3 regions of the Sporosarcina sp. P16b genome follow, and region 2 is predicted to be linked to each of the others. Evidence: riboswitches for the same ligand, from Rfam matches in the RefSeq annotation. Region 2 holds a riboswitch; each other region holds the start of a gene.
What was found. A riboswitch is a leader RNA that binds a small molecule or an ion and turns the genes downstream of it on or off. The one in region 2 is predicted to bind cobalamin.

Region 1 (4,221 bases), 440 kb from region 2:
AGCGTACGACTTACATTCAGACGAAAGTTTATTAGGGAAATACCATTTGACAATAACCTACTCGGAGGTAACACAATGAATGCAGTAGAGCAGATTCAACATGAAATTAAAGAAGCGTTGCACGAAGCGATTGAGAAAGCACAACTAGTCGAAGGTGCGGATATTCCGGAAATTAAACTGGAATCACCAAGAAGTAAAGAGAACGGCGATTATGCAGCGAATATCGCAATGCAGTTGACAAAACTCGCGAAAAAGCCACCGCGTGCAATCGCGGAAAGTATCTTGGAGCATCTTGATACGACAAACACGGCAATCGACTCCATTGAAATTGCTGGACCCGGTTTCCTCAATATCCGCTTGAAAACAGACAGTCTCGGAGATATCGTGAAATCTGTCCTGGACCAAGGAGCAGACTACGGACGTTCCGACAGCGGACAGCAACAGAAGATCCAAGTTGAATTCGTTTCAGCGAACCCAACAGGCGACTTGCACTTAGGACACGCACGCGGGGCATCACTTGGTGATTCATTATGTAATATTCTTGACAAAGCAGGCTATGACGTAGCGCGTGAATACTACATCAATGACGCGGGTAATCAAATAAATAACTTAGCGTTATCGATTGACGTTCGTTATTTCGAAGCACTTGGATTAGAAAAAGAAATGCCGGAAGACGGCTACCGTGGTGCAGATATCATCGCCATCGCAAAAGGCCTCGTTGAACAATATGGAGACAAGTATGTCCATGTTCCAGAAGAAGAGCGACTTGCATTTTTCCGTGAACACGGCTTGAATATCGAATTAGATAAACTAAAGAAAGACTTAACGGACTTCCGCGTGCATTTCGACAACTGGTTCTCGGAAACGTCCCTATATAACAACGGCAAGATCGAAATCGCACTCCAAAAACTTCGTGAAAATGGCCATGTCTTTGAAGAAGACGGCGCGACTTGGTTCCGCTCCACTACATTTGGTGACGATAAAGACCGTGTATTAATCAAGCAAGACGGTTCATTCACGTACTTAACACCGGACATTGCCTATCACCAAGACAAGCTAAGTCGTGGATTTGATAAACTGATCAATATTTGGGGAGCAGACCACCACGGATATATTCCACGTATGAAAGCAGCAATCCAGGCGCTAGGTTATGACCGCGATACGCTCGAAGTAGAAGTGGCGCAAATGGTTCAGCTCTATAAAGACGGAGAAAAATTCAAAATGAGCAAGCGCACAGGAAAAGCGGTCACATTACGTGAACTCGTAGAAGAAGTCGGACTAGACGCTGTACGGTATTTCTTTGCGATGCGCTCAGGCGATGCACAAATGGACTTCGATTTAGATTTGGCGGTATCCAAATCCAATGAAAACCCCGTCTACTACGCACAATACGCGCACGCACGTATCTGTTCAATCCTACGTCAAGCAAAAGAACAGAACGTGGAAGCGTCAACGACAAACGTCACGCTATTGCAAGATGAGAAAGAATTGGAGCTACTGAAGAAGCTCGGAGATTTCCCGAAACTTATCAGCGACTCAGCTCGCATGCGCGCACCGCACCGCGTGACGACATATATTCAAGAACTAGCAGCTACATTCCATAGTTTCTACAATGCGAATAAAGTGCTCGACCCGGAAAATAAAGACCTGTCCGAGGCACGTTTGGCTTTGATCACAGCAACTAAAACGACGATTGCGAACGCATTGAAATTAGTTGGCGTTGAAGCACCGGAAAGAATGTAATATATCGAAAATGGCCAAGCAGATTTTTTACTGTTTGGCTTTTTTATGTCTTTGGAAGTACTGCCTGTCAAAGTTTCATCAAATCCAACGAAATATCCCAATAGCGCGATCTTCAAGCAGTTTGGCGCGGTTACATAGAGTAATTGCGCGGTGTTAAACACGAAATGCGCGGTCTCTTCCAGTTTTAGCGCGGTTCAACCTACCACCACAAGAACAGGTAGGAAGTGGGGATGACTTTTGAAAGATCAGCACCGCCCTGTACAACCCTCACTATTACCGCTATAATAAAGCATAATTACATATCTTCTAAAAGGTTCTCAATACTAGAGATGAAAAGTGAAATCGGTTCAAATCCGATGCGGTCCCGCCACTGTACGTGCTATGCACAAGCCAGGTCACCTGCCTTTTTAGAAAATGAAGTTCCGCAGCAACCTACGAGGATAGGTGTAATGGAAGAAGTCACGTCCTGATTTCATCCCACCTAATCCTTCGAATGATCGAAGGATTTTTTTCGTGTCTGCGACTTGCGTAATGCAACACACATATTAAAGGAGGAACACACATGAAGAAGTTTTTACAACTACTGCTGACAGCAATGCTCGCGGTACTACTACTCGCAGCATGTGGAAGCGATAGTGCAAAAGAAGAAACACCAGCAGATGAAAATCAAGCTGGCGAAGAAACGAAAACGGAACAAGCATCAACGGATACAACGAGTTATCCATACACTCTGACAGATGCGATTGGCAAAGAAGTTACATTTGAAAAAGTGCCGGAAACTGTCATTTCATTACTTCCAAGCAACACGGAAATTTTATACGGGATTGGTGCAGGAGATAAAGTCATTGCAGTAACAGAAAACGATGACTATCCTAAAGAGGTAACAGAGCTAGATACAGTAGGGGACTTTACGGTCAACATAGAAAAAGTGATTTCATTGCAACCGGAAGCGGTGTTCGCACATGAAATGATGTTGGGTTCGAATGAAGAAGGATTGAATCAGATTCGTGACGCAGGCATCCCTGTGATCGTTATACAGAATGCAGGAACATTTGAAGAGACATATGAAACGATTGAATTGATTGGTAAAGTTATGGACAAAAATGTGGAAGCGAATCAAATCGTTGAAGATATGAAAACGAAAGTCGCTGATATCGAAAAGAAAGCAGCGGACATTACGGACAAGAAGCGCGTGTTCATTGAAAACTCCGATGCGCCTGAAATTTACACGGCAGGAAAAGGAACTTTCCCACAACAGTTTTTGGATATGATCAATGCTGAAAACATCGTGACAGAAGAAGGTTGGATTATGATCAGTCCTGAAACGATTGTAGATGAAAATCCAGATGTAATTTTGGCAATATATAGCTATGTTCCAAACGTTGTAGAAAATATTAAGACGCGTGACGGGTTTGATGCAGTTACTGCGATCAAAGAAGATCGAGTCATTCAACTGGATGAAGATATTACAAGCCGTACAGGTCCGCGTTTGGCTGACGGATTAGAATCGTTTGCGAAAGCAGTCTATCCTGAGGTATTCGGTGAATAAAACTGCGCTCGCCTATGTCGTGTCGATTGCCATGCTCCTTGTGGCAATCTGGCTCGGCGTATCGATCGGTACAGTGAAAATACCAATAGAGACGCTATGGAATCAATCGGATGCGACCGCGAGTAATATTTTGTGGAAGATCCGTATGCCACGTGTGTTGTTGGCCGGAATTGTCGGTGCCTCACTGGCTATATCAGGAGCCGCGTTCCAAGGGCTTTTGAAAAACCCGTTAGCTGATCCTTACACCCTCGGAGTGTCATCCGGTGCCTCTGTCGGCGCCGTGATCACACTCTTTTTTGGTATATCGCTGCCGGTTCTTGGCGCGTTCACCTTACCTGTATTTAGTATGATGGGTGCCGCAATCACGATGTTTTTAGTGATCGGTTTTGCTCGAATGGTCGACCGATCAATGAAAATGGAGACGATCATTTTAACAGGAATCATTTTTGGCTCATTTCTCGGCTCCGTGCTGTCGCTGATGATCGCGTTAACGCAAGAAGAACTCCGTCAGATCGTCGGTTGGCTGCTTGGTAGCGTATCGATGCGCGGCTGGAATTATATTCTGATGGTCCTGCCGTTTTTTATCATCGGTACATTTATGCTGTGGCTTAATCGCCGCGAATTGAATGCTTTATTATTCGGTGAAGAACGTGCGCATCATCTTGGAGTCAATGTCAAACAACGTAAATTGATGATTTTGCTAGGCGGTTCGGTCTTAACTGGTTCCGCTGTTGCCGTGTCTGGAACAATCGGCTTCGTTGGCCTAGTGGTCCCGCATATGACAAGGATGTTATGGGGCTCCGATCACCGTCACGTCTTGCCGTTATCATTGTGTAACGGTGCATCATTATTGATCATTTGCGATCTCGTGGCGCGAACGATTATTTCACCGGCGGAATTACCGGTCGGTGTCATTACCGCATTCATTG
Region 2 (4,221 bases):
GCTTCAAGCGCTTCGATCTCCTTACGCAAAGCCAATGCAATTTGGTTTGTCACTTCTTCTCTAGACAAGTCATCACGAACGAATGACCAGTTTAAAATGGTTACAGGGCCCGTGAGCATTCCTTTTACTTCATGACCTGTAAGAGATTTTGCATAAATGGATTCTTCTACAGTCATTGGTTTAATAAACGCAACGTCTCCAAAGATAATTGGCGGCTTAACACAACGTGAGCCGTAGGATTGTACCCATGCTTTTTCAGTAAAGACAAATCCGTCAAGCTTTTCCCCGAAATACTCCACCATGTCTGTACGTTCGAATTCGCCGTGTACCAATACATCAAGTCCTAAGTCTTCTTGAATATCAATCCATTCTTTAATTTCAGCTTGAACGAAATCTTTATATTGTTGATTCGTAATTTCGCCTTTTCTCCATTTATTGCGTGTAGCCCGTACTTCCGGTGTTTGTGGGAAGCTACCGATGGTGGTAGTCGGAAGTAGTGGTAATTGGAATTTTTCCTGTTGTTTCACTTTGCGTTTTGCAAATGGAAGATTCCGCTTACTGTCTGATAGAAGACTTCCCGAAGTCGCTTCACGTACTTCTTTATTATTGCGAGCAGGAAGTGAATTAAATGCAGTCAATGCTGCTTCACTGTCATCCAATGCCTTAGAAACTTGTTCATATCCATGTTGTACTGCTAGTTGAATAGCTTTAATTTCTTCAATCTTCTCGTCGGCAAATGCTAACGCGTTCAAAATGGTTTTATCTAGTTTCTGTTCCGAGCGAGTCGTAACAGGTGAGTGGAGCAGGCTACATGAAGGTTGAATCCATAAATTATCAGCTGTAACATGCTGTTGAATTTTTTCAGTCAATGTAAGTTTTTCACGTAAATTGGAACGCCATACGTTGCGACCGTCTACAATTCCTGCCGCAAGTATTTTATCTTCTGGGAAACCATATTGCTTCAAGTTCTCTAGATTTCTTTCGCGTCCGTGGACGAAATCTAGTCCGATAGCCGCAACAGGTAAGGCGATCGTTTCTCTATAATGTTCAACTGAATCGAAGTATGTCTGTAGAAGAATATTCAGCCCGCTCAGATTTTTTGTCAGTTGTGAATAAATTTCTGTGACAGTCTTCATTTCATCTGAACTTATTGATGTACATAGAATCGGCTCGTCAATTTGGATCCATTGAACACCTTCATCCTGTAATTCTTGTAATACTTTTTGATAGAGGGGTATCAGTTGCAGGATAATGGATGGTACATCTTTATCCTCGTACCCTTTGGATAATTTTAGTAATGTATAGGGGCCTAGTAGAACAGGTTTACCTTCAATACCCAGTTCGCTCTTGGCTTCACGATAAGCAGCTAGAGGCTTGTTTTCCGTTAGTTCAAAACGCCGGCCTTCGTATTCAGGCACGATATAGTGATAGTTTGTATTGAACCATTTTGTCATTTCGGAGGCAACCGCCTCATCATTACCGCGGGCCATCGAAAAGTATGTGGAAGTGGATACTTGTCCACCTTTCCAGTTATAGCGTGAAGGAATGATTCCGAACATGGCTGACGTATCCAGTACGCGATCATACAATGTGAAGTCGCCCACAGCAATCCAATCAACCCCAGCATCTTGCTGTTTCTTCAAATTTGCCAAGCGAATCTCTTTCGTTGTTTGAAGAAGCTCATCTTCCGAGATCTTCTTTGACCAAAATGCCTCAAGTACACGTTTCCACTCACGATTTTCACCTATTACGGGGTAGCCCGTTATACTGCTTTTTACCATAGATAATTTCCCCCTTGATTTTTTTCAATAAAAAAAACATCTCTAGGGGAAATGTTAGAATTGCGAGTACGTATAAAATAACATGCTACTTATAAGCATGCGATGATACACTGCGACTGTCTAACACTTCCCTATTCACCGTAGGATTAGCGTCATGAAAAATAGGCAGGTGTCTGGCTGGACGCATTAGCGTCTTCACAGTGGCGGGACCGCTCCAAGAAAAGGATTCCCTTTTAAGAAATGAAAGTATTTTCATTCCACCTACTTTTCAAACTATTCAATTCAGATGATTGTCTCTAAAGCTATCACATGCAAAATAGTGTGTCAACTTACTATTAGAATTTAGTGATGAGAGCTAAAGAACAACTAACGATATGGAAGTATAATACGAAATGATAAAACAACATATTACGCCGACTGTTATATAACTGTTACGAGTAGGTTGTCTCGAAGACGAATAACTATGATGTGAAAATTTTCACAATTCAGTTGAAAGTAAACTAGACTTTAGGTATGATATGTACTAACACGTCTTCATGTGAAGAGATCATTTGTCTTTATTGAGTCGATTTTTGATCGACGGGCTATGGGGTGTTGCCGGATAATGGATAATGATGGGTGTTCATCGCTATATGTTATACAACAGTGTAGCGGAAAAATTTTAAGGGGTGGCTTTTATCCATGACAAACTATGAACAAGTAGGTAAATTGCAAGTCGCAACAGAACTATATAACTTCGTAAAAGAAGAAGTTCTTCCGGGCTTAGAAATTCAAAATGATCAATTTTGGACAAACTTTGATTCGCTCATTCATGAACTTGCTCCTGAAAACAAAGCACTATTAGAAAAACGTGATGAATTACAAAAGACCATTAGCGAATGGCATCAAAATAATAAAGGCGAAATTGATTTCGTTAAATATAAAGAGTTTTTACAAGAAATTGGCTACTTAGAGCCAGTTCCCGAAGATTTCAAAGTGACAACAGCTAATGTTGATCATGAAATCGCAAACCAAGCCGGTTCACAATTGGTAGTGCCAATTGATAATGCTCGTTATGCATTAAATGCAGCGAATGCACGATGGGGAAGTTTATACGATGCCCTATACGGATCTGATGTTATCAGTAATGAAGCGGGTGCTGAAGCTGGTGTTGAATACAATCCGATTCGTGGACAGAAAGTAATTGATTTCGCGAAAAACTTGCTAGATCAAGCGGCGCCTTTAGCTGAAGGTTCACATGCAGATGTAACTGCTTATAAAATTGTAGAAGGCAAACTTGAAGTAACGCTTGAGAGCGGTAACACGACTCAATTGCAAGATGAGTCCAAGTTCGTTGGATATAATGGTTCCAAAGATGCACCGACTGCAGTATTGTTGGTGAATAATGGATTGCATATCGAAATCGCTATTGACAAGAACGACCCAATTGGTAAAAGCGATAAGGCGGGTGTGAAAGATCTTGTAATTGAAGCAGCACTCTCTACGTTAATGGACTGTGAAGACTCTATTGCCGCAGTTGATGCTGAAGATAAAGTGGGCGTATACCGTAACTGGCTTGGTTTAATGAAGGGTGACTTGGAATCTACATTCAAACGAGGTAGTAAAACAGTTACTAGAAAATTGAATGCTGACCGTACGTATATAGGTGTAGACGGCAAAGAGTTGACACTGCGTGGTCGTTCATTAATGTTCGTACGTAATGTAGGTCATTTAATGACGAATAATGCAATTCTTGATGAAAATGGCAATGAAGTACCTGAAGGAATCTTAGACGGTGTTCTTACATCTTTAATTGCTACGCATAACTTTAAAGAAAATGTAGCGTTTAAAAACTCGCTTCATAATTCTATTTATATCGTAAAGCCGAAAATGCATAGTCCAGAAGAGGCGGCATTTGCGAACAAATTATTTAATCGTATTGAAGATCTGCTAGGTGTTGAGCGCCATACAATTAAAATCGGTGTAATGGACGAAGAGCGTAGAATGTCACTGAATCTGAAATCCGCAATCAATGAAGTGAAAGAACGTATTGCATTCATCAATACAGGATTCCTTGACCGTACAGGTGACGAAATCCATACGTCTATGGAAGCTGGTCCGGTCATTAGAAAAGCTGATATGAAGGCATCCGAATGGCTATCTTCTTATGAAGCTGCAAACGTTGCAGTGGGAATCCGGGCGGGTCTACCTGGACATGCGCAAATTGGTAAAGGAATGTGGGCTATGCCTGACTTAATGGCTGCAATGCTTGAACAGAAAATTGCACATCCAAAAGCAGGAGCGAGCACTGCGTGGGTTCCATCTCCAACAGCTGCAATTTTACATGCATTGCACTACCATGAAGTAAATGTTAAAGAAGTACAGGCTGGAATTGACAGTTCGATCGATTATCGTGATGGTATCCTTACTGTTCCATTGGCACCTAATACGGATTGGTCTG
Region 3 (4,221 bases), on a different contig from region 2:
AATGGAAGTCCATTGGATTATATGATGGAGAAGATTTAGTCGGTTATGCAATGCATGGACGTGAGGCAGATACAGGCAATGTATGGCTTGATCGCTTTATGATCGATCAGCATCACCAAGGAAAAGGCTATGCCAGCAGATTCCTAACACTTCTACTTACCAGAATGGAAGAAAAATATCAATGTGACAAGATTTATTTAAGTATTTATCCAGATAATAAAGCAGCGAAACACTTATATGAAAAGTTCGGATTTAAGTTAAATGGACAAATTGATGATTTGGGTGAATTCCCTTGTCTTATCATGGAACTTGACCTTCAAAGGAGTCCTTTGCAATGAGCTTTTCACCCAAGTTAAATCAATTGGATACGGAGCCAGTAGGACGTATCTTTTTGCGTTACTTAATACCGTCAACTATCGGTATGTTGTTGATGGCAATCAATATTGTAGCGGACGGCATCATGGTCGGTAATCGATTAGGTGCAGAAGCATTAGCGGGAGTCGGAATTTCGGCTCCCGTTTATACGATTTTTTTTGCTATTTCCCTATGGATTGGTATAGGTGCCGCCACGAAATACTCGATGGCAATGGGCTCCAAAGATGTGCTGAAAGCTCGTTCGATTTTCACACATGCTATTTTTTCCATTTTCTTATCCACCATTATAGTAGGTTTAACTGCTTTTATTTTTAGGGATCCGTTAGCTTACGCACTGGGAGCCAATACGACTACTTTCCCTTATGTTTCACAATATTTATTTGTCATTCTACTGTTTGGCTTTATCTTTACTGTAGAAAACACGTTTAGCATTTTCGTACGCAACGATGGAGCACCGAATCTGTCAATGACTGGGCTAATTGTGACATCTGTCGTCAACATCGTCCTGAATTATGTATTCTTATTTATTTTTGATTACGGTGTTGCCGGTGCTGCTTCCGCCACCATTATTGCATCATTCATAGGTATGCTAGTACTCGCAACCCACTTCTTAAAAAAGAACAATAACTTGAAACTGATTCGCTTGAAGTTTAATAAAAAGCTGTTTCTAGCCATTCTATTTGTTGGATTTCCAAGCTTCCTTTCCGAGCTAGGGATCTCTTTCTTTACCATTACACATAATATCGCGTTCGAACGGATGGCCGGCACGGAAGGTGTTGCGGCCTTCTCTATTTTGAACTATGTACACAGTGTCATGCTCATGCTGTTCCTTGGAATGGGTGGTGCGATTCAGCCACTTATCAGTTATTATCAAGGCTCCGGCAACCAGGCAAGGATGAGGGAAACTATAAAAAAGGCCACTCTCACCGTTGTCATTGCAGGTGCTGTGTTCTTCCTTGTCGGTCAATTCGCGGCAGGCCCTATCGTATCGATCTTCGGGGACTTCCCACAAGCCGTAAGAGATTTGGCTACTACAGGAATTAATCTATTTTTCTTCGCTTATTTATTCACAGGTACGAACTTTGTGATGATGACATATTATCAGTCTATCGGCAATGTACGGATGGCAATTTGGATCACTGCTTCTCGCGAAATTATCATTATGTTGATTTTCTTGATGATTTTACCCCACTTCTTTGGATTGAACGGTATTTGGTTGTCCATTCCAGCCTCTGAGTTTGTCGTATTTGTTGGTGTCTACTTATATCAAAGAAAAGCTCCTCGACATTCGTTAATTGGCTAGATTTTAAACCATAGAACGAGACGGAAACATAAATCGTTGTTCCAAGTAGCGTGTTCCTTAGGATTAGGGTCTGTTCGTGATGTAGTAGAGGATGCTGTCCTATTTTTGTTCCTTTCATAAATAAGAGTGATATACTAAAAGGGCAACTGAATATCGTGTTAGAGATAGGTGCGTTTATTTTTCTTAAACGCTTAAAAGGGAAATCGGTGAAAAACCGATGCTGTCCCGCAACTGTGAGTTGGAATATAATTCGTTACCACTGTTTCGCTGCAAGGGAAATGGGAAGGTGAATTATATGTCGAAGACGAGCCAGGAGACCTGCCTAGATCAGTACACACCAATACCCTACGCGGATAGGAGGTGTCAAGTGCGGCTTATGAAAAATCATACACAAGCCGACGTACGAAAAAACGGAATCAGGACATTCTTTAGGTGGCTTCGATATAGTTTCTGTCGATCCAACATAAATGTATTTCCTGCCGAACCGTTTAATTCGTCATGGCTTCCCACTTAACATCCTTCCTGGTATATACGGGACGGATGTTTTTTTATGTCAACGAACAATTACACACACGATGAGGAGAATGAATCATGCACAATCAAACAATCGAGGACTTTACAAACTTATTGAAGGACTCACTAATGTCAGGCCGTGTGGGTACTCACTCTACCCCCCTTCCCATATTGGTGAAAGATGTAAAGAAACAAATTTCCGAGGATAGCAGAAATAACTCAACAGAAAAAGTTAAACAATTGGTCAATTTAGATAAAGCATATCAAATCGTAGTAGCCGAATTAGTAGGCAGTAATTAATTCATAATAAAATACCCCTGACCTTGCCGTCAGGGGTATTAATCTGTTATAAACAATCTTTAATCACACGCTTATAATTCAACACGGAAAGCAAACCAAATATAGAATATAGTGCTGTGTAGATTAACATTACGATAATCGTTGGTGTCAGCATTTCAGTACCGAATAAAAACCAGCCGGATTTTACAGCAAAATAGCTGTGTAAGAGACCGACGACTAACGGAATACCAAAGTTAAATAACTGCTTTCGTTGAATCCCTTTTAGTAAATCCGTTTGTGTATAGCCTAATTTACGAAGAATAGTATAGTTCGACTTTTCATCTTCACTTTCGTCCATCTGCTTAAAGTATAGGATACAGCCTGACGTAACAAGGAACGCGAGGCCAAGGAATCCCACGATGAACATGATCATGCCAGCACTTTGCATCTGTTTCGTTCTTTCCTCAAGCTTTGATTCATGTCCTGCCCATTCGTTTATTCCCAACACATTAAATAGTTCATTCGCTTTTTCGAGATCATTTTCATTCTCGATATCCACGCCATGATACTCAGTAAATTCGGGTGTAATGGAAGGATCTTTATCTACATTCATTTTCCGGAATACTTGATCATCCACTACCGCAACAACAAAACCATAAGTTACACGTGTTGGAAGAACTGCTACTCTTTCCGTCCCTTTCAGTGTCAGATTATATACATGCTCTTTGCCTTGGAATACTACTTGCTGATTCCTTTGAAACTTTAAGAATTTTTCCGTCAGACTATCGGAGTTGACGAAGAGCACTCCCTTTTCTGCTACGTCTATCTCCGACAATACTGCATCACTAATGACAATCATCTGTGTATCGGTATAACTCATATCTTGACTTTCTTCACCTGTAAAAGACATAACTCTCGACAAATCAACAGGTATAGTCAATAGATCAATAGCTGACTCTGAAAAGGCTATGTCTTCACTGTCAAGTGTCTGCGTAAATTCCATTGCACGCGTAGTATCAGGAATGGTAAAGTCGGCAGGAATAGTTCGCTGCACTGACTTCTCTACTGAGTAATACGATATATAACTTAATGAAAGTAATGCTATGGATAGTGCAGATAAAGATGTAATAATCATTAATAAAAGAGAATTGGATCTCATCCGAAACATAATCGAAGAGAGTGATAGCACGTCGTTAACGTTCAGATATCCCCCTTTGCGTTTACGAATCAAGTTAAAGATAAAGCTGACAGATCCTTTATAAAATAAATAGGTGCCTACGATCACAGAAGCTAATATGACGATCATCACTAGAAATAGCTGATTTCCAAGAAATACACTACTAAATAATCGGGATGATAAATAATAGCCGGATACAATGAGGAGAATACCGAACACACCGATGATCGCCTGGAATACTGTCATCTTTTTCACCCGCTGTTGTGTCACGGTAGTCACACGGAACAACGACAATATACTTTGACGTTTAATGAATAGTGCATTCATGATCAAAATCAATACAAAGATTGCTGCAAATACGATCAGCGTCTGAAGTAATGCCTCCGAAGAGAAACGCAAAGTCGCAACATCCGTTACACCAGTGACCTTAAATAGAATCAGCATGAGTAATCGTGACATCGAAAACCCTAAGAATATCCCTACAATGAGAGAACCGACGTATAAAACGAAATTCTCCACACTTAAAATACGGAAAACAGTTCCTTTCGTCATCCCAATCAATTGGAATAATCCA

Region 1: it holds a riboswitch for cobalamin, as region 2 does, so the genes downstream of both, CSV77_RS03375 (ABC transporter substrate-binding protein) here and metE (5-methyltetrahydropteroyltriglutamate--homocysteine S-methyltransferase) in region 2, are expected to answer to the same signal.
Region 3: it holds a riboswitch for cobalamin, as region 2 does, so the genes downstream of both, CSV77_RS09385 (hypothetical protein) here and metE (5-methyltetrahydropteroyltriglutamate--homocysteine S-methyltransferase) in region 2, are expected to answer to the same signal.

Annotation. Positions count from the first base shown of each region.
Region 1 covers NZ_PDYO01000002.1:70,874-75,094, reverse strand. Annotated here, with positions in the region: gene CSV77_RS03385 (YwiB family protein) at 1-79, shown strand, start outside; gene argS (arginine--tRNA ligase) at 76-1,743, shown strand; cobalamin riboswitch at 2,038-2,164, shown strand; gene CSV77_RS03375 (ABC transporter substrate-binding protein) at 2,306-3,292, shown strand; gene CSV77_RS03370 (FecCD family ABC transporter permease) at 3,285-4,221, shown strand, end outside.
Region 2 covers NZ_PDYO01000002.1:508,671-512,891, reverse strand. Annotated here, with positions in the region: gene metE (5-methyltetrahydropteroyltriglutamate--homocysteine S-methyltransferase) at 1-1,781, opposite strand, end outside; cobalamin riboswitch at 1,929-2,061, opposite strand; gene CSV77_RS05575 (malate synthase G) at 2,463-4,221, shown strand, end outside.
Region 3 covers NZ_PDYO01000006.1:98,966-103,186, reverse strand. Annotated here, with positions in the region: gene CSV77_RS09395 (GNAT family N-acetyltransferase) at 1-338, shown strand, start outside; gene CSV77_RS09390 (MATE family efflux transporter) at 335-1,678, shown strand; cobalamin riboswitch at 1,828-2,018, shown strand; gene CSV77_RS09385 (hypothetical protein) at 2,270-2,491, shown strand; gene CSV77_RS09380 (ABC transporter permease) at 2,538-4,221, opposite strand, start outside.